Regions from separate parts of the Streptomyces sp. NPDC102283 genome, predicted to be linked through region 4. Evidence: riboswitches for the same ligand, from Rfam matches in the RefSeq annotation. Region 4 holds a riboswitch; each other region holds the start of a gene.

Region 1 (7,199 bases), on a different contig from region 4:
CTTCCCGGCGTCGCACCCCGACTGCGCGACCTGCGTCGTGACCGCGGTCTCACCCTGGAGACCGCCGCCGGCCGGGCCGGACTCTCCCCGGCACATCTCTCGCGGCTGGAGACCGGCCGCAGGCAGCCCTCGCTGCCGATGCTGCTGGGGCTCGCCCGTATCTACGGTACGACGGTCTCCGAGCTGCTCGGCGAGCAGCCGCCCGAACGGGACGCGATCGTCCGCGGCGGAGGCTTCGAGGGGGCGGAGGCCGACGGCTGGATGTACCGGCAGGCCGGTGGGTCCGGCCGCGCGATGCAGGCGCTGCGGGTGCGCGTTCCGTACGGGGCCCAGGGCGACCTGGTCCGGGTCCATCCCGGCGAGGAGTGGCTGTACGTCCTGGAGGGGCGGCTGCGGATCGGCCTCGGCGACACCGTCCACGACCTCGAACCCGGCGACAGCGCCCACTTCGACTCGCTCACCCCGCACCGGATCGCGGCCGTCGACCGCTGCGGCGCGGAGCTGCTCTTCGTCCACTCCCTGCTGCAGAGCCCCGCCGCCGAGCTGTGCCTCGGCAACGCCCTCCACGCGCGCTGAACCGGCTGCCCCGGCCGGCTCCATCCTTCGCTCCACCGGCCGCGAGGCCGACAGAGAGGACCGTCATGTCCGATTCCGAGCACTACGACCCGCTGGGCCCCGGCCGCCGCCCGAACGAGGACCCGCAGGAGAAGCGGATGCCGCGCGGTGTTGTCATCCGCCTCTTCGCCTACCTGGTGGCCGGCCACGTCATCGCGGGCTTCCTCTACCTGCTCTTCGTGGTGGCCGGGAGCAAGTGACGCGGTCGGACGGACGACCGCCCGCCCCGGACGGATCGCTCGCCGTTCGGGTCAGCCCTGGTCGAGCAGGCGCTCACGCAGCCGCTCCCGGGTCTCGGGGGAGACCTTCAGTCCCTCCGAGAGGTAGCGGTCCGTCGTTCCCCAGTTCTCCTCGATGGTCGCGAAGGCCGCCGCGAGGTAGGCGGGCCGCGCCCCGAAGAGCGGGTCCAGCAGCTCCAGCACCTCGGGCGACATCCCGGTGCCGGACGCCTCGGAGCGCTTCACGGCGTAGCGGCGGTGGAGGTCGTCGGACTTGAGGTAGTCCTCCTCGATCGCCTCCGGCTCGACGCCGACCGCCAGCAGGGCGACCGCGATCGAGAGACCGGCCCGGTCCTTCCCCGCCGCGCAGTGCATCAGGGCGGGGACGCTGTCCTCGGCCAGGGAGTGCAGCACCCGGCTGTGCTCGGCGGTGCGCTCCTCGATCGTCGCGCGATACATCCGGATCATGCGGTCGGCGCCCTTGCCGTTCGCGAGGACCGAGCGCAACTGCTCGATGTTTCCGTCGCTCACCAGCCGCCAGAACTCCGCGCCGTCGGCCGGGTCCGAGAGCGGAATGCTGACATTGCGGACACCGGCCAGCTCGATGTCGTACCCGTCGAGCCGGTGGTCGGCGGAGTGGCGGAAGTCGAAGATCGTGTGCAGCCCGAGCCCGCCGAGGAAGGCCGCGTCCTCGGCGGTGGCGTGGGCCAGGTGGCCGCTCCGGTAGAGCCGCCCGAAGGCGGTGCGCCGCCCGTCCGCGGTGGGGAGCCCGCCCACGTCGCGGAAGTTGCGGACTCCGGTCAGCACGGTCTCTGTCGGCGGGACCTGCGGCACCTGCTGCGTCACGGTCACTCCTGGGGTCTCTGGCGTCGGCGCGGCTCGCCGGCGAGGGCGCTCCCGTGACGATACGACATCGATTAGACGGAAAATCATCACGGTCGCGCGCCCCGGTGCGGGTGTCGAGGCGACCGGTCTGACCTGGCGTCAGAAGCGAGGCAGACCGCATGTCCGTATTGGTGCATTTCGCAGAACATGCCCCGCTAATGGGGGAGATGGGATTCCGGAGGTGAGCGGGATCATATCCGTGACGGTCCGTGGTGAGCGCGCCCCGGGGTATTCCCGTTGCCCGCACGGAAATCCAAGATCCGTAATCCACGGAGTGTGACGGGAATTCCGGAGCGATATTGAATCGATGATTCCGGCGGGCAACCGATGGCTTGTTCCGCTCGTCCTGACTCGTTTACGGTCGCCGCAATCCGGACGGACCGCCTAATCCTGCCGCCGCCCGGAATTCGCACCCACCCACAAACGCGTGGCAGGAGCGGGGGAACCAGGTAAGCCGCCGATCCGGAGCGATCCGGACCGGCTCGGGGTGAAGTCGCCGCAACGCGACAGGGCATCTCCAGCCCGAACCCGACAGCTCACCTCGCAGGCGCCGGAGAGGACCATCCCATGCCCGCAAAGGGTAAGCACCGTCGTTCGAAGTCCGGCCCGATCTCCCGCGGCGTCCTCGTCGCAGGGACCGGCGGCGCCGCACTCGTCCTGCCGCTCATCGGCGCCACCGTGGCGAGCGCCGCGGACCAGGCCGCCCCGGCCGTGAAGCCCGCCGCCGCCTCGGTCGCCGCCGCGCACACCGCCCCGGCCGCCGCCCCCACCGCGTCGAACGCCGCCCCGAAGACGTACGCCGTCGTCTCCGGCGACTACCTGGCGAAGATCGCGGCCGAGCACCAGCTCAAGGGCGGGTGGGAGAAGCTGTACCAGGACAACCGCTCCACCGTCGGCGAGAACCCCGGCCTGATCCACCCGGGCATGAAGCTGACCCTCGGCGCCAAGGGCTCCGCCCCGGCCGAGAAGTCCGCGGCGCCGAAGAAGGCCGAACCGGCGCCGAAGGCCGCCCCGAAGGAGGCCCCGAAGGCGGACACCGTCTCCGCCGACGACTCCGAGGGCTCCGGCAGCCCGTCGCGGACCGGCTCCTCCGAGGCCACCGGCTCCGGCTGGTCCGCCCCGCTGGCCAGTGCCAACGTCACCACCCAGTACCGGGCTTCCGGCGCCAGCTGGTCCAGCGGCTACCACACCGGCTCGGACTTCCAGGCCGCCTCCGGCACCCCCGTACTCGCCATCGGCCCGGGCACCGTGGTCTCGGCCGGCAACAGCGGCTCCTACGGCAACGAGGTCGTCATCCAGCACGAGGACGGCATGTACTCCCAGTACGCCCACCAGTCCTCGCTCAACGTCTCCGTCGGCCAGACCGTCACCGGCGGCCAGCAGATCGGTCTCTCCGGCTCCACCGGCAACTCCACCGGCCCGCACCTGCACTTCGAGGTCCGCACCGGCCCGAGCTACGGCTCGGACGTCGACCCGATCGCGTACCTGCGCCAGCACGGCGTCTCCGTCTGACCGGACACGGCGAGGAGTGATCGAGGGGCGGTGCGCGGCGGCGCACCGCCCCTCCACTTATTCCGGCTTTACCAAAAACTGACCGGGTGGTCTATCTCACCACCCGTCAACCCCGTATTACGGTCGCGTAGGTCACATCGCACGATGCAGGATAAGTGCTTGTGGCAGACGATTCGAGAAACAACCAGCAGCACACCATCGGGTCGTACGCGGCGATTGGCGACAGTTTCACCGAGGGCGTCGGCGACCCCGGCCCCGACGGGACGTATCTCGGCTGGGCGGACCGCTTCGCGGTACTCCTCGCCGACCGGCTCCCGGCCCCCGACGCGGTGGCCGGCCCCGAGGACTCCCCGCACGGGGACTTCCGCTACGCCAATCTCGCCGTACGAGGACGTCTCCTCGACCAGATCGTCGAGGAGCAGATCCCGCGCGCCAAGGAACTGGCCCCCGACCTGGTCAGCTTCTGCGCGGGCGGCAACGACATCATCCGGCCCGGCACCGACCCCGACGACCTCGCCGAGCGCTTCGAGCGGGCGGTCGCCGACCTGAGCAACGCCGTCGGCACGGTCATGGTCACCACCGGCTTCGACACCCGGGGCGTTCCGGTGCTGCGCCACATGCGCGGCAAGATCGCCACGTACAACGTCCACCTGCGGGCCATCGCCGACCGCTACCACTGCCCCGTGCTGGACCTGTGGTCGCTGCGTTCCGTGCAGGACCGGCGAGCGTGGGACAACGACCGGCTGCACCTGTCGCCCGAGGGCCACACCCGCGTCGCGCTGCGCGCCGCCCAGGTCCTGGGCCACGACGTGCCCGCCGACCCCGACCAGCCCTGGCCCCCGCAGGTCCAGCGCCGGCCCTTCGACGCACGGCGCGACAACATCCAGTGGGCCCGCGAATACCTCGTGCCCTGGATCGGCCGACGACTGCGCGGAGAGTCCTCCGGCGACCACGTCGCGGCGAAGCGCCCGGACCTTCTGCCGCTGTAGCCGACGGGACGGTCAGGGCCCCAGCAGGGGAAGCGCACGCCGGGACGGGCTCGGCACCACGAGCCCGTCCGGCGGCGTGCCCCCGTCCAGGAGGCGCCCTGCCGGTATCCGCTCCAGGACACCGCCCGCGAACACGTCGTACAGCGGCAGCGACTCCAGATGCACATAGCCGATGTGGCAGTCGCACACGGCGAGCGGACAGGCCCGCGGGCCGAGCGCCCGGCGGTAGCTGCCGTCGTAGAGATTCCCCAGCTCCGCCTTGACGAAGTGACAGCGGCGCACCGTGCCGTCACCGTCCACCGAGATCACCGACTCGCCCGTCCGGCAGGGCAGCCCCGCCGAACGGTGCGGATCACGGCTGTAGGGGAACAGCGGATCCAGCTCCGTCCACCGCGCCGCCTCCTCGTCGGTGTAGGTGTGCCCCTCGGCGGCGTTCACCCAGAGATAGACCTCCTGCGGCAGCGCCGCCCGCAACCGCCGCGCCTCCTCCAGATGGGCGTCGAAGCCCACCACGCCGACGCTGTAGCGGATTCCCCTCGCGGACAGCTCCCGGCACCTGCCCAGGAACCGCTCGTACGGTGTCTGGCCCGGGTGGTACGTGCACCAGAGCGCGATCCGCTCCGGATCGGCGTCCGCCAGCCAGTCGGTGCGGCAGCTCAGGTTCGTCTGGATCGCCACCCGTCCGATGTGCGACAGCCGCGAAAGATCGGTCAGCGCCCGCCGGTACCAGGAGCGCACCAGGCCCTCGCCCCACGGGGTGAACAGCACGGACAGCCGGTCACCGGTCCGCTCCGCGGCCCAGCCGGTGAACCGCTCCAGCGCCTCCCGGTCCGCCGTGAGCTGTGCGCGGCTGTCCCGCCGCTTGGCGAACGGGCAGTACGGACAGTCGTAGTCGCAGGAGGCGAGCGGGCCCCGGTAGAGAATCGTCAGGTCCACGGCCCCGTCACTTCCGCTCGTACGCGGCCATCGCGGCCCGCACCCCGGGGGAGAACAGCGCGGGACCCAGCGCGTCGGAGTGGGCGAGGCCCGACGGGGACAGCCTCAGCAGACCGTCCGGCGCCGACGCGTCCAGCCAGCCCCGGGCCGCGAACCCCGCCAGCTCGGCCGGGAAGTCCGCGCCCGGGTCCGTGCCGAACCGCGCCCGGTAGTCCGCCACCGGCAGCCCCGCGGCCTGGAGCAGCGACTGCAGCAGATGCCGTCGACGTGCCTCGTCCGCGTCGACGTACCGGCCGACCTCGGCCCGGGAGAAGTCCTCGGCAACGGTGAAGCGGTCGATGATCGACCGGATCTCCCGCATGTCCACCGCGTAGTCGAAGGAGTAGTGCAGGGCGCCCGTGTACGACCGGGCCCCGCAGCCCAGGCCGATCATGCCGTCGGTCTGGCAGGCGTAGTCCTCGGGACCCTCCTGCTCCCGCGGGGCATCGGTCCGCCGGAACATCCGCATCGACACCTGCTCGTAGCCCTGTGCCAGCAGATGGTCCCGTCCCGCCGCGTACAGCCGCAGCCGCTGCTCGTCCCAGGCGGCCTGCTCCAGGGCCTCCGCCCCGGCGCCGGCCGCCGCACCCGGGCGGTGCAGACCGGTGAGCGGGCGGACGTACAGCGGATAGAGATACAACTCCTCCGGCCGCCAGGCCAGCGCCGCGTTCAGCGAGGCCAGCCAGCTGCGCTCGGTCTGCCCGTCGATCCCGTAGATCAGGTCGATGTTCAGCACCGGGATCCGGGCCTCGCGGATCAGGCCGAGCGCCGCCTCCACATCGGCGCGGCGCTGCGGGCGGACCGCCGCCCTGGCCTCCTCGTCCACGAAGCTCTGCACACCGATGCTGATCCTCGTCGTGCCCCGGTCGGCCAGCACCGCCAGCCGGTCCGCCGTCGCCGTGGAGGGGGAGGTCTCCACCGACAGCGGCACCGAGCGCAGGTCGGCGCCCATCCGCTGCTCCGCTATGTCGCAGAGCCGCTCCAGCTCACCTGCGGTCAGGAACGTCGGTGTGCCGCCGCCGAACGCCGCCGCGGCGAATCGCACCGGCTCCTCGTCGCCCAGGGCGTCCCGCACGGACACGGCCTGCCGCTCCAGCGCGTCCAGATAGCGCGTCGTCAGTTCCTCGGGCGCGCCGATCCGGGTGAAGAGGTTGCAGAAGCCGCAGCGGACCTCGCAGAACGGTATATGGAGATAGAGGGAGAGCGCGTCCTTGGGCTCCGCCGCCCACAGCGACCGCAGCGACGGGCGGTCCTCCAGCGGCCGGTAGGCCGTCTTGTGCGGATAGGCGTAGACGTAACTCTCGTAGGGCCGGACGGCGGGGAGCGTGGCAGCGGCCGTGTCCGTGGCGGTGGTGGCGGTCATCGGGTGGCCCCCGGTTCCAGTGGTGCGGGTGGTGCGAACGGTGCGGGTGGTTCGAGGAAGAAGTGCGCGTACGGGACGGTCCAGACGGCCGGGTGGCCGAGCCGGTGACCGGTGTAGCCGTCGTCGCCGTAAGCGGTGCCGTGGTCCGAGCAGACGATGGCGAAGCACCGGCGGCGGCTGCTCGCGGCGGCGAAGAGCCGGCCGATGTGCCGGTCCACGTACTCCAGGGCCGCCGCGTGCGTGGCCCGGGAGTCGCCCGCCTCACGGGTCGCCCCGGGCAGATGGAACCAGTTCGGCTGGTGCAGGGCGGACACGTTGACGAAGAGGAACAGCCGCCGCTCCCGGGGGAGCGCCGCGACGATCCGCTCCGCCCCGGCCACCTGCTCCTCGAACGAGGTGGGGGAGGCGACACCGAAGCCGGGCTCCCAGTGGCTCTCCTGGAACATCCCGGGCAGCACCGAACCGAGCGGCCCCTGACGGTTGAAGAAGCCGACTCCGCCGACACACACCGTGCGGTAGCCCTCGGCGGCCAGCCCCGACACCAGATCCGGCGTGTCGAACACGAACGTGCCGTCCGCCGTCGTCTCACTGCCCGCGAACCGTGCCGCGAACAACCGGGGATGCGGCCCCGGGGAGGCGGGC
Region 2 (7,199 bases), on a different contig from region 4:
TCCTCGCCGCGCTCGACGAGGAGTCCATGGAGAACCAGCGCGACGTCGTCAAGAACGAACGCCGCCAGCGTTACGACAACGTGCCCTACGGCACCGCGTTCGAGAAGCTGACCGCCCTCTCCTACCCCGAGGGCCACCCGTACCACCACACCCCGATCGGCTCCATGGCCGACCTGGACGCGGCCACGCTGGAGGACGCCCGCGCGTTCTTCCGTACGTACTACGCGCCCAACAACGCGGTGATCTCGGTGGTCGGCGACATCGACCCCGAGCAGACCCTCGCCTGGATCGAGAAGTACTTCGGCTCCATCCCCTCCCACGACGGCAAGCGGCCGCCGCGCGACGGGACGCTCCCCGGCATCATCGGGGAGCAGCTGCGCGAAGTGGTCCACGAGGAGGTGCCGGCCCGCGCCCTGATGGCCGCCTACCGCCTCCCCCACGACGGAACCCGCGCCTGCGACGCCGCCGACCTGGCGCTCACCGTGCTGGGCGGCGGCGAGTCCTCCCGGCTGCACAACCGCCTGGTCCGCCGCGACCGTACGGCGGTGGCGGCCGGTTTCGGGCTGCTGCGGCTCGCCGGCGCGCCCTCGCTGGGCTGGCTGGACGTGAAGACGTCCGGCGGTGTCGAGGTGGAGACGATCGAGGCCGCGGTCGACGAGGAGCTGGCCCGGTTCGCCGCCGAGGGGCCCACCCCCGAGGAAATGGAGCGGGCCCAGGCGCAGTTGGAGCGCGAGTGGCTGGACCGGCTCGGCACGGTCGCCGGCCGCGCCGACGAACTGTGCCGTTACGCGGTCCTGTTCGGCGACCCGCAGCTCGCCCTGAGCGCCGTCGGCCGCGTCCTGGACGTCACCGCGGAGGAGGTGCGCGCGGCGGCCGAGGCGGCCCTGCGCCCCGACAACCGGGCGGTGCTGGTGTACGAGCCCATCGAGCCGGCCGACGAGGCCGACGGGTCCGACGAGGCCGCGACAGGCACCGAGGGCACCGACGCGCACGAGGGGGCGGACAAGTGAGCGACGCCGCCGTGACTGGAGTAGCCATGGAGTACCACCCGCAGCCCACGCCCGGCACGGCCCGCCCCTGGGCCTTCCCGGCGCCCGAGCGCGGCGCCCTGCCCAACGGGCTGACCGTGCTGCGCTGCCACCGACCCGGCCAGCAGGTCGTCGCGGTGGAGATCTTCCTGGACGCGCCGCTGGAGGCAGAGCCCGAGGGCCTGGACGGCGTGGCCACGATCATGTCGCGGGCGCTCTCCGAGGGCACCGACAAGCACAGCGCCGAGGAGTACGCCGCCGAGCTGGAGCGCTGCGGCGCCACGCTCGACGCGCACGCCGACCACCCCGGCGTCCGGGTCTCCCTGGAGGTCCCGGTCTCCCGGCTGGCCAAGGCCCTCGGGCTGGTCGCCGAGGCGCTGCGGGCCCCGGCCTTCGACGGGAGCGAGATCGAGCGCCTCGTCGGCAACCGCCTCGACGAGATCCCGCACGAGCAGGCCAACCCGTCCCGGCGCGCCGCCAAGCAGCTCTCCAAGGAGCTGTTCCCGGCCGCCGCCCGGATGTCCCGCCCGCGCCTGGGCACCGAGGAGACGGTCCGGCGGATCGACGAGAGCGCCGTGCGCGCCTTCTTCGACGCCCACGTCCGCCCCTCCACCGCGACGGCCGTGATCGTCGGCGACCTGACCGGCATCGACCTGGACGCGCTGCTGGCGGAGACCCTCGGCGACTGGTCGGGCAACGCGGGCCAGGCTCGCCCGGTACCGCCCATCACCGCGAACGACACCGGCCGCGTGGTCATCGTGGACCGGCCCGGCGCGGTCCAGACCCAGCTGCTGATCGGCCGGATCGGCGCCGACCGGCACGAGCGCGTGTGGCCCGCCCAGGTGCTCGGCACGTACTGCCTGGGCGGCACCCTCACCTCCCGGCTGGACCGGGTGCTGCGCGAGGAGAAGGGCTACACCTACGGGGTGCGGGCCTTCGCCCAGGTGCTGCGCTCCAGCGGCCCCGACTCGGGCGGCGCGGCCATGCTCGCGATCAGCGGCTCGGTGGACACGGAGTCCACCGGACCGGCGCTGGACGACCTCTGGAAGGTCCTGCGGACGCTGGCCGCCGAGGGGCTGACCGACGCCGAACGCGAGACGGCCGTACAGAACCTGGTGGGCGTCGCCCCGCTGAAGTTCGAGACCGCCGCCTCCGTCGCGAGCACGCTGGCCGACCAGGTCGAGCAGCACCTCCCCGACGACTACCAGGCCCACCTCTACGCCCGGCTCGCCGAGACGGGCACCGTGGAGGCGACCGCCGCCGTGGTCAGCGCCTTCCCGGTCGACCGGCTGGTCACGGTCCTCGTGGGGGACGCCGCGCAGATCGAGGAGCCCGTGAAGGCCCTCGGCATCGGAGAGGTGTCCGTCGTCACCGGCTGACGTACCTGCGGCGCATCGCCGTGAACAGGACCCCGACGGACGCACGTTCGTCGGGGTTCTCCCTTTTTATCCGATTAGTCCATGACGTCCCTTTTGGGGGAGAGGTTGCCTGTCTGCCCTGTGGGATGTGCGACAAATCCCCTGGTCCGTTTGGCGATGGGAAGTCGCCCCGCCTAGCGTCGGCTCGGCTGTCCGTCACCCGTATGCCGCAGCCGCGGCGCCGGGCAGTCATCGCCGAGTCCCCGTCAGGCGCGAGCCTGGGGAGCCGGGGACCCACGCAGTCCCTGGGGTGAATCGGAGGCCCGTGCCGCGAACCGGCGCGGGGATCCGTAGGAGACCTTCCTGCTCCGAACCCGTCAGCTAACCCGGTAGGCGAGAAGGAAGGAAAGGACCAGCCCCTCCATGGCGTTCACCCGTGCCACCGGGAAGCACCGTGCCCCGAGCCGTCTCACGCGCCGGAGCGCCCAGGCCGCCGGCATCGCGGCTCTGGCCACCACCGGAGTCCTCGGCTCGCTCGCCTCCCCGGCCCTCGCCGCGGACACCGAGCCCGCCAAGGTCGCCGACACCGGCCTCGCCCAGGCCGTCGCCCTCGACGCCACCCTCGCCGAGCAGATAGACGCGCAGGCCCACGCCCAGAAGCAGCAGGCCGACGCGATCGCGAAGGCGAAGGCCGCCGCGGAGGCCCGCGAGAAGGCCGCCAAGGCCAAGGCGAAGGCGGAGGCCGAACGCAAGGCCGAGGCCCGCGCCAAGGAGGTCCGCGAGGAGAAGGCCCGTGCCGCCCGCGCCGCCGAGCGCGCCCGCCTGAACGCCTTCCACCTCCCGGTCGCCGGCTCCCACGTCACCACCGGCTACAACACCGGCGGTGCGCTCTGGTCCTCCGGCAGCCACTCCGGCGTGGACTTCCAGGCAGCCTCCGGCAGCTCCGTCGTCGCCGTCGGCGCCGGCACGGTCGTCGAGGCCGGCTGGGGCGGCGCGTACGGCAACAACATCGTGCTCCGGATGACGGACGGCACGTACACCCAGTACGGCCACCTCTCCTCGATCGGTGTCTCCGTAGGCCAGAGCGTCTCCTCCGGCCAGCAGATCGGCCTCTCCGGCTCCACCGGCAACTCCACCGGCCCGCACCTGCACTTCGAGGCCCGCACCAGCCCCGACTACGGCTCCGACATGGACCCCGTCGGCTACCTCCGCTCCCACGGTCTGAACGTCTGACCCGCACCGCGCGACCCCGCCCGAAGGCCCCGGCACACGTCGGGGCCTTCGGCGATCCTGGCCCGCGGATATCCATGGATTTTGGTCTGCCATCGGAAATTCCGAAGGATTGCAATAGAGTCACGGAACAGACGTCGGGCGGCCGCGTTTCGCGGGGATCAAGGCGGAGGTTCGGACATGCGCATTCCCGCGCATTCGGTATGCACGGCAATCCGTGACGACATCGTCTCCGGTGTCCACGAGCGAGGCGGCCGACTCACCGAGGAGTTGCTGGCACGCCGCTACGGGGTCTCCCGCGTCCCGGTCCGCGAGGCCCTGCGCACGCTGGAGTCCGAGGGCTTCGTCGTCACCCGCAGGCACGCCGGCGCCTGCGTCGCCGAGCCCACCGCGCAGGAGGCGGCCGATCTCCTGGAGGTGCGGACGCTCCTGGAGCCGCTGGGCGCGGCCCGCGCGGCCCAGCGTCGCACGGAAGCCCACCTGAAGGTGCTCCGGGGCCTGGTCAGGCTGGGTCAGGAGCGGGCCCGCAGGGGCGAGGGCGAGGATCTGCGCTCGCTGGGCGGCTGGTTCCACGAGACCCTCGCCCAGGCGTCCGGCAGCCCCGGACTCATCGCGCTGCTCACCCAGCTCCGCCACAAGATCGCCTGGATGTACGCGGTCGAGCAGTCGGCCCGTCCGGTCGACTCCTGGGCCGAGCGCGGCGCGATCGTGGACGCCGTGGCGCGCGGCGACGCGGAGCGGGCGAGGGCGCTGACCGCCCAGCACGCGGAACGCGCCATCGGGGCCCACCGGCTGCGCCGCCCGTACCCGCCGGGGCGGCGCACCGCGCCCGTTCCCCGCGTGAGCACTTCGCAACATGACGTAAACACTGCGGGCGTCCGCCATTAACAGAAGAGCCGTAGACACGGAGAAGTAATTGCGGGGCATTGTTTGTGCTGCCCGCATTGTCGATGCGCGGCTCTTTCCCGAAAACGAAAGAGCCGTGATCCCTCGAAGGGTTCACGGCTCTCGTACCTGTCGAATCCGGACGGGCCGGTTCGCGTCGGGTCAGACGGTCTCGGGGAGTTCTTCCAGGCCCTCGGCGACCAGCTTCGCGAGCCGGTCCAGAGCGGCCTCGGCGTCGTCCGCGTCGGACGCGAGCACGATCTCCTCGCCGCCCTGCGCGCCCAGACCGAGCACGGCGAGCATGGAGGCGGCGTTCACCGGGTTGCCGTCGGACTTGGCGATCGTCACGGGGACGCCGGAAGCCGTGGCGGCACGGACGAAGATGGAAGCGGGGCGGGCGTGCAGGCCCTCGGCCCAACCGACGTTTACGCGGCGCTCAGCCATGGTTCTGCCCTTCACATATCAACGGTTGTCTAGACCAGTCTCTCATGCAGTGCGTGGTGCTGTGCCCGGCCTCCTGTCCGGTCCTGTACTCCAGCGGCCCGGGTCCGGGCCCCCCTCGGACTGCCCCGGCACCGATCCCTCCGCGACCGGGATCCCCGCCGTAGGCTTTGCCCATGGAGCCCACGCCGGAGCAGAGTCCGCACCACGCGTACCCCGACCACTGGGAGGCGGACGTGGTGCTCCGCGACGGGGGCACCGCGCGCATCAGACCGATCACCACGGACGACGCCGAGCGACTGGTCAGCTTCTACGAGCAGGTGTCCGACGAGTCGAAGTACTACCGGTTCTTCGCCCCGTATCCGCGCCTATCCGACCGGGACGTGCACCGCTTCACCCATCACGACTACGTCGACCGGGTGGGGCTGGCCGTCACGATCGGCGGCGAGTTCATCGGAACGGTCCGCTACGACCGCATCAACGACCAGGGCCGCCCCGCCTCCGCCCCCGCGGACGAGGCCGAGGTCGCCTTCCTCGTCCAGGACGCCCACCAGGGCCGGGGCGTCGCCTCGGCCCTGCTCGAACACATCGCCGCGGTCGCCCGCGAGCGCGGCATCCGGCGCTTCGCCGCCGAGGTGCTCCCCGCCAACAACAAGATGATCAAGGTGTTCCGGGACGGCGGCTACACCCAGCGCCGCAGCTTCGAGGACGGCTCCGTCCACCTCACCCTCGACCTCGAACCCACCGAGAAGTCCCTCGCCGTCCAGCGCGGCCGCGAACAGCGCGCCGAGGCCCGCTCGGTGCAGCGCCTGCTCGCCCCCGGCTCCGTCGCGGTCATCGGCACCGGGCGCACCCCCGGCGGAGTGGGCCGCACCGTCCTGCGCAACCTCCTCTCCTCCGGCTACACCGGCCGCACGTACGCGGTGAACCGCGCCTTCGACGAGGGCATGACCACCCTCGACGGCGTCCCCGCCCACCGCTCGCTCGGCGAGATCGACGAGCAGGTCGACCTCGCGGTCATCGCCGTCCCCGCCCACCGGGTCCCCGAGGCCGTCGCCGACTGCGGGGAACACGGCGTCCAGGGGCTGGTCGTCCTCTCCGCCGGATACGCCGAGCGGGGCGCCGAGGGCCGCGAACTCCAGCGCGAGCTGGTCCGCCAGGCCCGCTCGTACGGCATGCGGATCATCGGCCCGAACGCCTTCGGCATCATCAACACCGCAGAGTCCGTCCGGCTGAACGCCTCGCTCGCCCCCGAGTCGCCCGCCCGCGGCCGGATCGGCCTGTTCACCCAGTCCGGCGCGATCGGCATCGCCCTGCTCTCCGGCCTCCACCGGCGCGGCGCTGGCCTGTCCTCCTTCATCTCGGCGGGCAACCGGGCCGACGTCTCCGGCAACGACTTCCTCCAGTACTCCTTCGAGGACCCGGACACCGACGTCGCCCTGCTCTACCTCGAATCGCTCGGCAACCCCCGCAAGTTCACCCGCCTCGCCCGCCGCACCGCCGCCGTGAAGCCCGTGGTCGTGGTCAAGGGGGCCCGGCACAGCGGCTCCACCCCGCCCGGCCACGCCGTCCCGGTCAGCCGCATCCCCGACGCCACGGTCTCCGCGCTGATGCGCCAGGCCGGCGTCATCCGGGTCGACACCGTGACCGAGATGGTCGACGCCGGACTCCTGCTGGCGGGCCAGCCGCTCCCGGCCGGCCCCCGGGTCGCCATCCTCGGCAACTCCGAGTCCCTCGGCCTCCTGACGTACGACGCCTGCCTCGCCGAGGGGCTGCGCCCGCGCCCGCCGATCGACCTCACCACCGCGGCCTCCCCGCAGGACTTCCGGGACGCGCTGGCCGAGGCGCTGGCGGACGGGACCTGCGACGCCGTGATCGTCACCGCCATCCCGTGGGTGGGGGAGAACGGGGAGGCCGAGACCGGTGACGGCCAAGTGCTCGCCGCCGCCCTGCACAAGGCCGTGGCCGGGGGCTCGGCCAAGCCGGTGGCCGTCGTCCACGTCGAGATCGGCGGCCTCGCCGAGGCGCTGGCCGCCGCGTCCAGCACGGCCGCGCCACGCCCCCGCACGGTGACGCCCGCCGCAGACCGGACCAGGGCGGCCGCCACCGCCTCGACCACCCCGCCCTCGACCACCCCGGCCCCGAGCACGAGCCCGGCCCCAGGCGCCGACCCGGCCACCCCGCAGGCGAGCCCCGCCCCGGAAACCGCCACGAGCCCCGGCCGCATCCCCGCCTACCCCGCCGCCGAACGCGCCGT
Region 3 (7,199 bases), on a different contig from region 4:
GAGAACACCGAAGCCACCGGGGGCCCGGAGCGACGGGTACGGGTCGTGCTCGTCGACGACCACCGGATGTTCCGCACCGGGGTGCAGGCCGAGATCGGCCGCACCGAGGAGACCGGCGTCGAGGTGGTCGGCGAGGCCGCCGACGTCGACCAGGCGGTCACCGTCATCACGGCGACCCGCCCCGAGGTCGTCCTCCTCGACGTCCACCTCCCCGGCGGCGGCGGCGTCGAGGTGCTCCGCCGCTGCGCCCCCATGATGGGCACGGCCGAGAATCCGGTCCGCTTCCTCGCGCTGTCCGTCTCGGACGCCGCGGAGGACGTCATCGGCGTCATCCGGGGCGGTGCGCGCGGCTACGTCACCAAGACGATCACCGGCACCGACCTGGTGAACTCGGTCTTCCGCGTCCAGGAGGGCGACGCGGTCTTCTCGCCGCGGCTGGCCGGCTTCGTCCTGGACGCCTTCGCCTCCACGGACGCCCCGCCGGTCGACGAGGACCTGGACCGCCTCACCCAGCGCGAGCGCGAGGTGCTGCGGCTGATCGCCCGCGGTTACGCGTACAAGGAGATCGCCAAGCAGCTGTTCATCTCGGTGAAGACGGTCGAGTCGCACGTCTCGGCGGTCCTCAGGAAGCTCCAGCTCTCCAACCGGCACGAGCTGACCCGGTGGGCGACGGCTCGACGGCTGGTCTGAGACCGTTGCTCATCTGTCGGCCGACTCCAGCGAGATGTTGACCTTCTCGCCGATCCGGCGGTAGCCGATGCCCGCGTAGACCCGCTCGACGTCGGGGTCGCCCGGCTCCAGCCAGACCGCCCGGCACCCCTGGTCGAAGGCCCGTTCCGTCAGCCAGGCGGAGAGCGCGGCGCCCACACCCCGGCGGCGGCAGCGGGCGGCGACGGCGAGTCCGGCCAGCTCGCTCAGGCCGTCGATCGCGGCCGAGCAGCCGCCCGCCCCGGCCGGCGTACCGTCGAGGACGGCCAGTGCGGCGACCCCGTCGCCGGAGGCCGCCGCCCGCAGCCAGTCGGTCGTTCCCTGCTCGGGCTCGCCCTCGCCGCCGAAGCCGTGGTGCTGGACGCGGGCGGCCTCGGTGAACTCCGCCTCGGTGGACGGTGTGTCGACGCTCAGACCGTCGACCGGCTTCGGCGGCCGGAGGTCCTCGCGGCCGCAGGCGAGCAGCGGGGCGCGGTTCTCCACGGTGAAACCGGCGGCCAGCAGGGCCGGTTCGACGGCCGGGGCCCAGGCCGGCAGGAACTCCAGACGGGGAAGCCGTTCGTGCTTCCCGAACGCGTCGACCAGGGCCGTCACATCGTCCGCCGTGGGTTCCGCGCCCCGGTCGGGGATGGCGTAGTTGGCGTACTTCAGCTCCCAGCCCGGATTGTGCCGGACGGTGAACGGTCCCACCCGGTAGTGGTCCGGGGAGCGCAGCGCGAGCGCCCGGGCGTAGTCCTGGACGGCGTTCGCCATCGACGTCATACGGGAGTTCCTTCGGTGGGGGATCGGGACCGGCTGCGGGTGCCGATGTCAGTTGTCGGCCGGTGTCCGTATTACCTGGGGCTTCTGTATTACCTGGGGCTTCTGTGTGTTGTCCAGGTTCTCTGTCGGGGCCTTGTCCGGGTGAACAGTCCGTTCTCCGGCGAGTCGTGTTGATGATGTCCTGGCAGTAGCGGCGGACGTGAGGCGCTTGAAGAAGGCCGGAGACGCGGTGCTTTTCATACCGGCAGCACGACGTGATGCGGCGCTGGTCTCACCCGACGATTTCGCCGGCCTGCGGGACATCGCTCTGGCCGAGAGCGCCGCGGCATCGGGGACGTTGAAGGGCCTGGAGGCCGGCCCCGGCAGGATAAGAACCGACCTCTCGTCACAGCGACGGGTCTTGCTGGTCACGGATGCACCCAACGTGGCCCGGCCGGTGTCGGCGGCGCGGGACGAGGCGAAGGTGTCGGTGCTGCGGGCGTCCTTCACGGCGGTGGCGGACCGGCAGGTTCTCGGACGACGAGTGACGGTGTACGAACGGCGCTTGTAGCGCGTCACGTGGACGTATGGGTACAGCGTCCCGGCGCTGTGCCGAGCGGATACCCAGCCGGGCCATTCGTACGTCACGTTGATGACAAGTCACCCGGAGGGCGACATCTCCACTCGGCACCCGAACCTGCGCGGCGGACTATGCCACCCGGGTCGCTCCGGCGAAAGGCATCTGATCGACGGGCGCGATGCGGACCGGCGCTCCGGGGCGCGGGGCGTGAATCATTTGGCCGCCGCCGATGTAGAGGCCGACATGGCTGATCCCGGAGTAGAAGAACACCAGGTCGCCGGGGGCCAGTTCGGAGCGGGGGACCCGGGCTCCGGCGTTGATCTGGGTGTAGGTGGTGCGCGGCAGGCTCACGCCCGCCGCCTTCCAGGCCGCCTGGGTCAGGCCCGAGCAGTCGAAGGCGTTCGGGCCCGTCGCGCCCCAGACGTACGGCTTGCCGATCGCGCCGTTTGCGAAGGCGATGGCCCGGGCGGCGCGGGAGTTGGGCGCGGCGACCGGGACGCGGTTGGCGGCGCGGTCGGCGTGGTCCGGGCCGCCGCCGTGCCGGGCGTCGGCGGCGCGTTCGTACGCGGCGCGCTCGTCGGCGGTCAGGGTGTCCAGCAGCCTGCGGGCGTCGGCCAGTTTGGCGCGGATCGCGGTGCGGTGTTCGCGCAGCTCGGCGCGCCGGGCGGCGAGGCGTTCGGTCTCCTGGTCGGCGCGGGCCTTGACGCGGGTGATCCGGGAGACCTGCCGCCGGATGCCGTGCAGCAGGCCGCTCTGCCGGTCGCCCACCCGGTCGAGGTAGGAGGCGCGTTGCAGAAAGGCGTCGGGGTCGGAGGAGAGCGCCAGTCGCAGGGTCGGGTCCAGGGTGCCGCTGCGGTACTGCGCGGTGGCCAGTGAACCGAGGGCGTGCCGGGCGGTGTTGAGGCGGGCGGTGCGGCGGGCTGCCTCGTCGGTCAGGGAGTCGACGGCGCGGGTGGCGGCGGCCGCCTCCTCCTTCGCCCCGTTGTACTTCTCGGTGGCGACCTCGGCGTCGTGGTAGAGCCGGTCGACCTTCACCCGGACCTGCGCGGCGGTGGGGGCCGGTTCGGCGGGGGCCGCGCCCGCTCCGGTGACCGAGCCGGCGGTGGCGGCCCCGGCGAGCGCCAGGGTGGCGGCGGTGCGGGCAGCAGAGCCGGTGAGCGGGCGCTGCTTGGGTTTTCGGTGGGTTGACCTGCGGTGCGCTGCCACGGGGGTGGCATCCTTCCTGTCGGCTGCCCGCCGGGGGATACCGGAGGGTCCGTGAAGGACGCTAATCCTGGTGCGGGGAAAAGAGTCGCCATGACTGCTATTGCCCTGATGTGACGTTTCACCGGCCATGGTTGATCACCGATACTCCCGCACACCTGGGCAACGCGGTCAATTCCTGAGGAGGTGCACGAGGAGGCACACAAGGGGGCACATAAGGAAGGCTTGCCTCACTGAAAGGTAAAACCTTGGCCATGGTTAGGCTCCGGAGCCATGGACGTACTCATCAATGTCTTCGTCGCCCTGCACATCATCGGCATCGCCTCCCTGCTGGGCGGCTTCCTGACGCAGATGAAGGCCATGGGAGCGGGCACCGCCCGCTTCACCCCCGCCATGCTGCACGGCGCGCTGACCATGCTCGTCACCGGCATCGCCCTGGTCGGACTCAACCAGGCCGACGACCAGACCGTGAACAACGTCAAGATCGGCATCAAGCTCGCGCTGCTGGTCGTGATCCTCGCCCTCGTCTACGTCAAGCGGGACGACGAGACGGTGGACAAGGGGGCGTTCGCCGCCGTCGGCGGGCTGACGGCCGCCAACATCTTCATCGCCACGGTCTGGACCTGAGGCTTTCCGGGGGCGGCCGCCGAGAAGCCGTCCCCGACGCGTACTACGCCGGGCGCACGCTCCCGTAGATCGGCATGGAGTAGATCGACTCCTCGCGCACGTTCGCACCCGGCTTCGGGGCGTGGATCATCATCCCGTCGCCCTTGTAGATGCCGACGTGGCTGATGTCGTCGTAGAAGAAGACCAGGTCCCCCGGCTTCAGGTCGGACGTGGCGACCCGGGTCCCGACCTCCACCTGGTCCCAGGTGGTCCGGGGCAGGGTCACGCCCGCCTCCCGCCACGCCGCCTGCGTCAGTCCCGAGCAGTCGTAACTGGAAGGGCCCGACGCGCCCCACACGTACGGCTTCCCGATCTGTGCGCGGGCGAAGGCGAGCACCTTCTCCGCCTTGGCGGCGTAGCCGGTGCCCGTACCGGTGCCCGTACCGTTACCGGAGCCGGGGTCCGTGCCCGTACCGGAACCGGAACCCGTGCCCGAGCCGCCGCCGGACTCCTTCGCGGCCTCCTCGCGGGCCTTCTCCTCGGCCTCGGCCCTCTCCTTCGCCTCGGCGGCCTGCCGGGCGGCCAGCTTCGCCGCCTTCTCCTTCGCCTCGGCCTCCTGTCTGCGCTCCAGCTCCGCCAGCCGCGCCTTCTCCTCGGCGGTCAGCCTCGACAGCAGGCCCCGGGCCTCGGTGAGCCTGGTCTGCACGTCCTTCTTGCTGGAGGCGAGCGTGGCCTGCGTCTCGGTGAGGGTCTCCAGGCTCTTCACCGCCTCCGCGCGCTTCTTCGCCGCCGAGGCCTGCTGCGTACGGAAATCGCTGACGGCCTTCTGCTGCCGCTCCGTCGCCCGGTCCATCATCCGGCTCTGGTCGAAGTACCCCTGCGGGTTCTCCGCCAGGAAGAACGTCGCCATGGGCGTGATGCCGCCACTGCGGTACTGGGCCGCCGCGTAGGAGCCCAGCGCCCGACGCGCCTCGTTGATCTTCTCGGTCCGCTTCGCCACGTCGGAGAGCAGCGTGTCGACCTTCGTCCGCTGGGACGCGGAGGCTGCCTTGGCCCGGTTGTACTCCTGGGTCGCGGTGCCCGCCTGCCGGTACAGGGCGTCGACCTTCTTCTGGACTTCCTCGATGCCGGGCTTCGGCTCCGCGGGCGCGGCCGTGGCGCTCTGCGTGGAGAGCAGCGTCACGGAGGCCAGCGCGACCGTCGTCAGCCCGACGGCGGGGGTGGTGGTGCGCACCTTCGTGCGCGGCTTGCGGTGCGATGCCAAGACCGGCATCTCCTTCCGTGGACCGCCTACCGGGTTAGCTGTCGGGTTCGGACGGAACGGAAGGCTGTCCTACGGTCCGGCTGCGAGGGCACGGACCGATTCACCCCGGTGTCGCGTGTGGGTCCCCGGTTCCGAACCGCCAGGGCGGCAGGACGGATTCGGCAGAGGCGCCCGTCAGGCGTGGTTCGCCTCAGGGAGGTACGGGCCACCTGACCGAGCACGCTAGCCAACCGGCCCCACCGCTGGGAAGGACGATGAGCGATATGCCCGATACATTTTCGTGACCTTTCCGGTTCAGGGCTCCGGCACCCCTTCCGACCGGGCGATCCTTCACGGAACGTCGACGTCCGGTCTCCGTGCGTACGGGTGGCGGCGTGGTGCGAGCGGCCCCTTCTCGCCTTCGGCCGAAGGTTGTCGGTCCGGCCGCCTAGACTCGGGAGGCGATGAGCAGCCTCTTTGACGACAGTTTCCTGACCGGCCTCCAGTCCGCGGAGGACGGCCCCCCGCCGCCCCCCGAGGACCACGCGCCCGAAGCGGTGCCGGAGGGACTCTTCGAGGGCGTCTACGACGCGCCTCCGCCGCCCCGGGACGGGTATTACCGGGACGGTCACCCCCGCCCGGCGATCGACCCCGCCGCGCTGCTCGACGGGCTGAACACCGAGCAGCGCGCCGCCGTCGTGCACGCCGGGTCCCCGCTGCTCATCGTCGCCGGGGCCGGCTCCGGCAAGACCCGGGTCCTCACCCACCGCATCGCCCATCTGCTGGCCGAGCGCGGGACGCATCCCGGGCAGATCCTCGCGATCACCTTCACCAACAAGGCCGCGGGCGAGATGAAGGAGCGCGTCGAGCAGCTCGTCGGCCCCCGCGCCAACGCCATGTGGGTCATGACCTTCCACAGCGCGTGCGTCCGCATCCTGCGCCGCGAGTCGAAGAAGCTCGGCTTCACCTCGTCGTTCTCGATCTACGACGCCGCCGACTCCAAGCGCCTGATGGCCCTGGTCTGCCGCGACCTCGACCTGGACCCGAAGCAGTTCCCGCCGAAGTCCTTCACCGCCAAGGTCTCCAACCTCAAGAACGAGCTCATCGACGAGGAGACCTTCGCCGGGCAGGCCGCGGACGGTTTCGAGAAGACCCTGGCCCAGGCGTACGCGCTCTACCAGGCCCGCCTGCGCGAGGCCAACGCCCTGGACTTCGACGACATCATCATGACGACGGTCCACCTGCTCCAGGCCTTCCCGGACGTCGCCGAGCACTACCGCCGCCGCTTCCGCCACGTCCTCGTCGACGAGTACCAGGACACCAACCACGCCCAGTACACCCTGGTACGGGAGCTGGTCGGCCCGGCCGGGGAGGCCGACGCACCCGCCGAGCTGTGCGTGGTGGGCGACGCGGACCAGTCGATCTACGCCTTCCGGGGCGCGACCATCCGCAACATCCTCCAGTTCGAGGAGGACTACCCGAGCGCCACGACGATCCTGCTGGAGCAGAACTACCGCTCCACACAGACGATCCTCTCCGCCGCCAACGCCGTCATCGAGCGCAACGAGAGCCGCCGCCCCAAGAACCTCTGGACCAACGCCGGCAGCGGCGCCCGCATCACCGGCTACGTCGCCGACACCGAGCACGACGAGGCGCAGTTCGTCGCCGACGAGATCGACCGGCTCACCGACGCGGGCGACGCCAAGGCGGGCGACGTCGCCGTCTTCTACCGGACCAACGCCCAGTCCCGCGTCTTCGAAGAGATCTTCATCCGCGTCGGCCTGCCCTACAAGGTCGTCGGCGGTGTGCGCTTCTACGAGCGCAAGGAGGTCCGCGACGTCCTGGCCTACCTCCGGGTCCTCGCCAACCCCGAGGACACCGTCCCGCTGCGCCGCATCCTCAACGTCCCCAAGCGCGGCATCGGCGACCGCGCCGAAGCGATGATCGACGCCCTGTCGATGCGCGAGAAGATCTCCTTCCCGCAGGCGCTGCGCCGCGTCGACGAGGCGTACGGCATGGCCGCCCGCTCGTCCAACGCCGTCAAGCGCTTCAACACGCTGATGGAGGAGCTCCGCACGATCGTCGAGTCCGGCGCCGGGCCCGCCGTCGTGCTGGAGG
Region 4 (7,199 bases):
GTCGGACCGCGCCCGCTCGCGACCAGGCAGACCCGCTTGGCGCCGCCCGCCACTCCGGCGGCGGCGGCCTTGGACGCCTCGTCCGGCTTCAGCCAGGTGTACTTGAGGATCCCGGCCTTCGAACCGAGCCGCTGCGAGCAGTAGGAGCAGTCCTCGGGGCAGAGCCCCGACTTCAGGTTGACCAGATAGTTGAGCTTGACGCGCCGCCCGAACCACTGACGGCGCACCTTCCCGGCGGCCGCCACCACGTCGAGCAGCTCGTCGTCGGAGGTCGCCAGTACGGCGAGCGCTTCTTCGCGGGTCGGCAGTTCGCGCCGCAGCCCCTTGTCCACCAGCGTGTTCAGCAGGTCCATGAAAGATGATCCTGGCGTACGGCACCGCCTCCAGCCAAGGAGGAACCAGACAGGAGACCCGGGCGAGGGTGTGTGTATTGCCACACCCTGACCTGCTGCGCACCCGGTTAGGGTCTGTTGGCTGCCTACAAAGGGACCGTCCGCACCGGACCGTCCGCGCGGAGCCGCCCGCCGAGGGCCCGCCTACCCAAGGGACCGCCCCATGTCCTTCGCCCCGTTCGACTGGATCGACGCCGAGGCCCGCAGCCGGGCCGCCGCCGGACTCGTACGGACCCTGCGTCCGCGCGGCTCCGAGCCGGAGCTGCTGGACCTCGCGAGCAACGACTACCTGGGCCTCACCCGGCACCCGGAGGTCATCGCCGCCGCCGTCGGCGCCGCCCGTCGGTGGGGGGCGGGGGCGACGGGGTCCCGCCTGGTCACCGGCTCCACCGCCCTGCACGCCCGGCTGGAACAGGAGCTCGCCGCGTTCTGCGGTTTCGAGGCTGCCCTCGTGCTCTCCTCCGGATACGCGGCCAATCTCGCCGCGCTGACCGCGCTGACCGGGCGCGGCTCCCTCATCGTCTCCGACGCGGGCAACCACGCCTCGATCGTGGATGGCTGTCGGCTCTCCCGCGCCGAGACCGCCGTCGTGCCCCACGCCGACCCGGAGGCGTTCGAGAAGGCCCTGCGGGCGCACGACGGGCGGGTCCTCGCGGTCACCGACTCGGTGTTCTCCGTCGACGGCGACGCCGCCCCGCTTTCCGCCCTGGCCGAAGTCTGCCGCTCCGGCAACGCCGCCCTGCTGGTGGACGACGCCCACGGCCTCGGCGTGCTGGGCGACGGCGGTCGCGGCGCGCTCGCCGCGGCCGGGCTGGCGGGCGGCGACGGGATCGTGGCCACGCTCACGTTGTCGAAGTCGCTGGGCAGCCAGGGCGGAGCGGTCCTGGGGCCCGCCCGGGTCATCGACCACCTGGTCAACACGGCCCGTACGTTCATCTTCGACACCGGACTCGCCCCGGCGGCGGCCGGCGGCGCGCTCGGCGCCCTCGGGGTGCTGCGCCGGGAGCCCGAACGGGCTTCCCGCGCCCGGGAGGCGGCCATCTCGCTGTACGGCAGGCTCACCGCCGCCGGGCTGAGGGCGGTCCGGCCCGACGCGGCCGTCGTCTCCGTCCGGGCGCCCTCGGCGGACGCGGCGGTGCGCTGGGCGGCCGACTGCCGCGCGGCCGGGATGGCGGTGGGCTGCTTCCGCCCGCCGTCGGTACCGGACGGCGTCTCGCGGCTGCGGCTGACCGCGCGGGCCGACCTGACCGAGGAGCAGATCACGACCGCGGTGGCCACGGTCCTCGCCACCGCTCCCCGGCAGGCGGACGCTCCGGTCAGTTGAAGCGCGGTGGCTCGGCTCCGTGCGGGCCGAGCCCGTCCACGAACGTGCTCCAGGCCGCTGCCGAGAAGCGCAGCGGAGGCCGGTGCACGTCCTTGGAATCGCGTACGCCGAGGAGCGCGCCGCCCAACAGGGCGGTCTCCACGCAGTTGTTCATCCCGGTCGAGCGGCTGCTGCGCCGCCACCGCGGCGCGGGCGGCGCTGTGGACGACGGCGGTGCGGCGGACAGTGCGGGACGGTCTGACATGGCGGCCCCTTAGCTGCGTCTGATCTCGGTGATGAGGTCCAGCGAGCGTTCTGGTGACAGCGCGTGCGCCTGCAAGGAACGGAAGGCCGAGCTGTACGCGTCAAGGTCTTCTTTCCGTTCCAGATAGAGGCTACTCGTCAAGTGGTCAAGAACGACCACATCCAGATCAGAAATGTTCGGAAAGGAGAAGATAACGAAAGGGCCCGTGAGTCCGACGTGTCCACCGACCGAGAACGGCAGCAACTGCAGTTGCACATGCGGTAGTTGAGCAACCTGAGTCAGGTGGTGCAGCTGGTCCCTCATCACCTCCGGCCCACCCACCTCACGGTGGAGCACCGCCTCGTCCAGCACGGCGGTGAAGCGCAGCGGAGGGCTCGCGCGCAGCACCCGCTGGCGGGTCAGCCGGACCTCGACCAGGGAGTCGAGCCTGCCCGTCGGTAACCCGTCCAGCGAGGCGCGGGTCACGGCCCGTGCGTATCCCGCGGTCTGGAGCAGTCCCGGCACCACCGAGGTCTCCAGCGTCCGGACCGTACTGGCCTGCGACTCCAGGCTGATGAAATCGCGGTACTGCGGCGGGATCAGCCCCCGGTAGGCGTGCCACCAGCCCGAACCGCCGCCGCCCGCCGACCCCGCGAGGACTTCGAGCAGGGAACGCAGCTGGGTGTCGCGCACCGCGTAGACGTCCAGAAGCCGTGAGACGTCGGCGGGCGTCACCCCGCTCGCGCCCGTCTCGATGCGGCTCACCTTCGACTGGTGCCAGCCGAGCAGCCGCGCCGCGTCCCGGCTGGTCAGCCCGGAGGCGTGGCGCAGACTCCGCAGCTCCTCACCGAGCTTGCGGCGTCGGACGACGGGGCCGTGCAGCATGCCGGTCTCCTTCTGCTGTCGCGAAGGGCCGGTCCGTCACCGGAGCCGACCCGCAGAGGGGTCAGTGTGCCGTCCGTCCACGCCGTACGGGTCCCGAATTCACCGCTTCGAGCGACAGATATATGCATATCTTGGCCGAACGCCGTTACAGGGAGCTGCATCAATGGCAATCTGGCGCGAAGCACAATCCTGGCCGGCCGCCGGTCGGCCAGGGCGGGAAAGGGACGGCGTCGCCATGGCAGACCATCAGGAAGCAACCGTCACGCTGCCGACCGATCCGGTCTCGGTCTCATCGGCCCGCAGACATGTCGCCAGGACCTTGGCCCAGTGGGGCCTGCCCGACGACACGGACTTCGCCGACACCATCCGGCTGATCGTCTCGGAGCTGGCCACCAACGCCGTCCAGCACACGTTCGGCCAGTCGCCCACCTTCACCGTGGACCTGCGCCTCGAACGCGACGAGGAACTGTATCTCGGCGTCACGGACAGTCACCCCCGCTGGCCCCAGCGGCTGCCCGCCGCCGTACGACAGGACAACGGCCGCGGCATGGTCATCATCCGGGCGCTGGCCAAGGAGCGCGGTGGGCGGGTCCAGGTGACCCCGACCGCCGAGGGCGGCAAGACGGTCTGGATCGCCCTCCCCTGGGCCGTCCCGGCCCAGGGCTGACCCCGCGGTGAAGCTCACCGCGCCGGGACCGTGCTCCCGCGGCCGAAACCGCCGCGCAACAGCGCGAGCAGCGTCGCCGCCGCGGCGGTCGACCGGTCGCCCCGGTGCACGACCGAGATGGTCCGGCGGAACGAAGCGGGCTCCAGCCGCCGGACCGACAGCGGGGCCGCCGCCATCGAGGCGACCATCTCCGGTACCACCGCCACCCCGAGCCCCGCGCTGACCAGCGCGCACACCAACGCGTAGCCGGGCGACTCGCAGACCACGGCGGGCGTCGCCCCGGCCTCGGCGAGCGCGTTCTCGACCCCGCGCCGGGGCGGATGGGAGGGCGCGCTGCTGATCAGCGGCCGCCCCGCCAGCTCGCCGACCGGCAGCCGCCCGGTGCCCTCGGAGAGCCGATGGCCCACCGAGGTGACCAGCACCAGCTCCTCGACCAGCAGGGGTTCGACCAGGACGCCCGCCGACGGGGGCTCGGCCGCCGCCGGTTCGTACGCGTGGGTCAGGGCGAGGTCCACCTCGCCCGCGACCACTGCCGCGATCCCGCCGGGCGGTTCGTAGTCGGCGACGGCCAGCTCGACCTCCGGATGGGCCCGCCGGAACGCGCTCAGGACCGGCGGCAGCAGATGGATCCCGGCCGTCGTGAACGTCCCCACGCGCAGCCTGCCGCCCGAGAGCCCGGCCAGTCGCGCCAGCTCGTGCCGCGCCTGGTCCAGCTCGTCCAGGACCCGCCGGGCCCGGCCCGCCAGCAGCTCGCCCGCCGCCGTCAGCCGCGCCCCACGGTGGTGGCGCACCAGCAGCACCGCCCCGGTCTCCCGCTCCAGTTTGGCCAGCTGCTGGGAGAGCGCGGGCGCGGTGTAGCCCAGGCGGGCGGCGGCCCGGGTGATCGATCCGGCCTCCGCGACCGCCACGAGCGCCGCGAGCCGTGTCGGGTCGTACATGAAGCGTTCCTTTAGGCAGACCCAGAAGATTGCAAGTACACGCTAATGGCTCCGCCGGTCCAAGGTGGACCCATGGACGCACAACTGATCGCCTTCACCGGGGTCGCCGCCGGGATGGTCGCGCTGCCCGGCGCCGACTTCACCGTCGTCGTACGCAACGCCCTGGCCTCGCGCACCGCGGGCCTGGCCACCGCGCTCGGCGTCGCCGGAGGGCTGCTGGTGCACACCGCGCTCGCGGTCGCCGGACTCGCCGCGGTGCTGGTGACCATGCCGGTGCTCTTCCGCACCGTCCAGCTGCTCGGCGGCGCGTACGTGCTCTACCTCGGGATCAGCGCGCTGTACGCGATCCGCCGCCGGCCCCCGCAGGACAGCTCCGGCTCACCCTCCGGTACGAGGGAGGGCGAGCCGGAGCGGCCCGCGCCCAGGGAGCTCGGACGCGCGCTGCGCCAGGGGTTCCTGACCAACGCGCTCAACCCGAAGGCCCCGGTCCTCTTCCTCAGCCTGCTGCCGCAGTTCGTGCCCCACGGTCAGCCGCCGCTGCCCAGGACCCTGCTGCTCGCGGCCCTGGTGGTGGTGCTGGCGCTGATCTGGTTCCCGGCCGTCGCCCTGCTCGTGGACCGGCTGGGCCGGTGGCTGCGCCGCCCGCGTACCGCCCGCGCCATCGAGGGCGGCAGCGGGGTGGCGCTCACCGGTCTGGGACTGGCGCTGGTCACCGGCCCGCTGCTGCGCTGAGCGCGCCGCGGGCGGCCCCGGGGACGGGCGGGGCCGTCCGCACGGGAAGAGCGTCCGGTCGGCGGGTCAGCGGACCCGTCCGTACCAGACGCTCTTGGACCAGATCTTGGCCAGTCTCACCACGTCCCCCGATTTGGGGGAGTGCCAGATCTTCCCGGCCCCGGCGTAGATGCCCACGTGGTAGACGCTGCGCCCCGAATGGAAGAAGACGAGGTCACCGCGTTTGCGCTGCGACTTCCCGATGTGACGGGTCTTGTTGTACTGCTGCTGTGCCGTGCGGGGAAGCTTCTTGCCGGCCTTCTTGAACGAATAGACCGTCAGCCCCGAACAGTCGAAGCGGCTGGGACCGGCCGCTCCGTACTTGTAGGGAGCCCCCTTCTTCGACGCGGCGACCTTCAGCGCCTTCGTCGAGTGGGTGGCGGCCTCGGCGTCGTTCACCAGACCGGGCGCCAGCATCGAGGACGTCACGGCCAGGGTGAGTACCGAGGCCGTGCCGACCCGGGCGAACAGAGACGGGACATGAACCTGCGCAGACATGCGCAACCCTTCGTCAGCCGCCTGTGAAGGATGACCTGTCGGGTTCGGGCTGGCGAAGTCGCCCGGCCGCTGACGCGGCTTCACCCCGAGGGCTTCCCGGTCTCCCGGTCGGCCCGTTGTGCTCGGGTCCTCCACTCCTGCCGATCCACTCCTGTCGACCAGTCATCCGGGCGGCGGCAGGACTCGGCGTCCGCCCGGACCGCCCCGCCGCGGTGGCGGGGGCTTGTCGTCCCAGGGATCTTGACTCACCCGGTGCCGGATTTCCGAGCTGAAACAGCGGTTTGTGAGTCTCCTCACCACTGATCCATTCGGGTGGACAGGTCGGATTCGCGCTCGCCCGCGAGCCGGGCGCACACCCTCGTACCAGCGACGAAAGGGTGCTTTTCGAGTACGGACCGTGCGTCGAACGCAAGTTGAGCCGTCGCTCGTGCGGGTGATCGCCTACGCCGAACGAGCGAGGCGAATCGGTCCCGGGACCGGGCGTGTCGTGCGCGGCTCCGACCGGTCCGCTCCCGTATGGCGCTCCCCGTGCGCGGGGCCGGTCAGTTCACGGGCGGCGGCATCGCGACCCGGCCCGCCCTGCGCTCCCCGTCCAGGACGCGCAGGGCCCGCGCCAGGGTGGCGGCGTGGATCCGCGACTCGCCGCGCTCGTGCATCAGGGCCAGGGCTTCGCGCAGGGCCGCCGCCCGGGAGGCCAGGGCCTGGGCGGCCCGCAGTGCGCTGTAGGTGTCGCTGCCATGGGCCGGATTGATCCGGCCCACCTGGTCGAGCACGGCCAGATAGCAGTCGACGAACTCGCCCTCGGCCCGGGTCAGTGCGGGCAGCGGTGGGAAATCGGGTGGCTCCATCGGCGTTTCACCTCGCGTCGTACGGCGACCGGGAGAGTCAGCGGCTCTCCACGACGTGGTCGACCAGCCCGTGGGCGAGGGCGGCCTCGGCGTCGAGGATGGTGTCGCGCTCGATGTCGGCGGTGATCTGCTCCGCGGTCCGGCCCGTGTCCCGGACCAGCATGGCCGCGAACATCTCGCGGGTGCGCACCAGTTCGCGCGCGTGAATCTCCAGGTCGGACGGCTGGCCCCGCATCGGCTCCTCCATCGCGGGCTGCTGAATGACTACCCGCGCGCCCGGCAGCGCATGTCGGCGCCCCTTCGCCCCGGCGGCCAGCAGGGCCGCGGCGTAGGAGCCCGCCTGTCCCAGGCAGAAGGTCTCCACCTCGCAGGTCAGGAATCGCATCGTGTCGTAGACCGCCGCCATCGCCTGGAACGTGCCGCCGGGGGAGTTGATGTAGAGCGACAGGGGCCGGTCGGGATCGGCGTGCTCCAGATACATGAACTGGGCGATGAGATCGCTCGCGGCGATGTCGTCGATCGGGCTCCCGAGGAAGACGATCCGCTCGGACAACAGCTTGGAGTACGGGTCCAGCGTCCGGGTTCCGGTCGCGGTGCGCTCGGTGAACTCCGGCAGTACGTAGCGGGCGGCGGGGCGGATCATGGCGTGCCTC

What was found. Region 4 has a riboswitch for cyclic di-AMP ahead of ACIRJT_RS32890 (C40 family peptidase). Riboswitches for the same ligand answer to the same signal wherever they lie in the genome.
Region 1: another riboswitch for cyclic di-AMP. It lies ahead of ACIRJT_RS36110 (peptidoglycan DD-metalloendopeptidase family protein); the one in region 4 lies ahead of ACIRJT_RS32890 (C40 family peptidase).
Region 2: another riboswitch for cyclic di-AMP. It lies ahead of ACIRJT_RS34410 (M23 family metallopeptidase); the one in region 4 lies ahead of ACIRJT_RS32890 (C40 family peptidase).
Region 3: another riboswitch for cyclic di-AMP. It lies ahead of ACIRJT_RS02540 (NlpC/P60 family protein); the one in region 4 lies ahead of ACIRJT_RS32890 (C40 family peptidase).

Annotation. Positions count from the first base shown of each region.
Region 1 covers NZ_JBIWLQ010000028.1:51,333-58,531, reverse strand. The annotation lists gene ACIRJT_RS36125 (helix-turn-helix domain-containing protein) at 1-576, shown strand, start outside; gene ACIRJT_RS36120 (DUF6126 family protein) at 642-815, shown strand; gene ACIRJT_RS36115 (tyrosine-protein phosphatase) at 867-1,679, opposite strand; cyclic di-AMP (ydaO/yuaA leader) riboswitch at 2,123-2,281, shown strand; gene ACIRJT_RS36110 (peptidoglycan DD-metalloendopeptidase family protein) at 2,286-3,230, shown strand; gene ACIRJT_RS36105 (SGNH/GDSL hydrolase family protein) at 3,392-4,219, shown strand; gene ACIRJT_RS36100 (STM4011 family radical SAM protein) at 4,232-5,155, opposite strand; gene ACIRJT_RS36095 (STM4012 family radical SAM protein) at 5,163-6,557, opposite strand; gene ACIRJT_RS36090 (STM4013/SEN3800 family hydrolase) at 6,554-7,199, opposite strand, start outside.
Region 2 covers NZ_JBIWLQ010000025.1:6,644-13,842, reverse strand. The annotation lists gene ACIRJT_RS34420 (M16 family metallopeptidase) at 1-1,010, shown strand, start outside; gene ACIRJT_RS34415 (M16 family metallopeptidase) at 1,037-2,407, shown strand; cyclic di-AMP (ydaO/yuaA leader) riboswitch at 2,630-2,796, shown strand; gene ACIRJT_RS34410 (M23 family metallopeptidase) at 2,810-3,619, shown strand; gene ACIRJT_RS34405 (GntR family transcriptional regulator) at 3,797-4,504, shown strand; gene ACIRJT_RS34400 (HPr family phosphocarrier protein) at 4,664-4,945, opposite strand; gene ACIRJT_RS34395 (GNAT family N-acetyltransferase) at 5,119-7,199, shown strand, end outside.
Region 3 covers NZ_JBIWLQ010000001.1:504,364-511,562, forward strand. The annotation lists gene ACIRJT_RS02515 (response regulator transcription factor) at 1-690, shown strand, start outside; gene ACIRJT_RS02520 (GNAT family N-acetyltransferase) at 700-1,470, opposite strand; partial or broken gene ACIRJT_RS02525 (hypothetical protein) at 1,622-2,020, shown strand; gene ACIRJT_RS02530 (NlpC/P60 family protein) at 2,159-3,235, opposite strand; gene ACIRJT_RS02535 (hypothetical protein) at 3,506-3,859, shown strand; gene ACIRJT_RS02540 (NlpC/P60 family protein) at 3,903-5,111, opposite strand; cyclic di-AMP (ydaO/yuaA leader) riboswitch at 5,110-5,276, opposite strand; gene pcrA (DNA helicase PcrA) at 5,546-7,199, shown strand, end outside.
Region 4 covers NZ_JBIWLQ010000023.1:8,964-16,162, reverse strand. The annotation lists gene bioB (biotin synthase BioB) at 1-353, opposite strand, end outside; gene ACIRJT_RS32920 (8-amino-7-oxononanoate synthase) at 556-1,716, shown strand; gene ACIRJT_RS32915 (DUF397 domain-containing protein) at 1,709-1,960, opposite strand; gene ACIRJT_RS32910 (helix-turn-helix domain-containing protein) at 1,970-2,824, opposite strand; gene ACIRJT_RS32905 (ATP-binding protein) at 3,060-3,491, shown strand; gene ACIRJT_RS32900 (LysR family transcriptional regulator) at 3,506-4,429, opposite strand; gene ACIRJT_RS32895 (LysE family translocator) at 4,502-5,161, shown strand; gene ACIRJT_RS32890 (C40 family peptidase) at 5,228-5,698, opposite strand; cyclic di-AMP (ydaO/yuaA leader) riboswitch at 5,702-5,887, opposite strand; gene ACIRJT_RS32885 (hypothetical protein) at 6,241-6,546, opposite strand; gene ACIRJT_RS32880 (ATP-dependent Clp protease proteolytic subunit) at 6,584-7,189, opposite strand.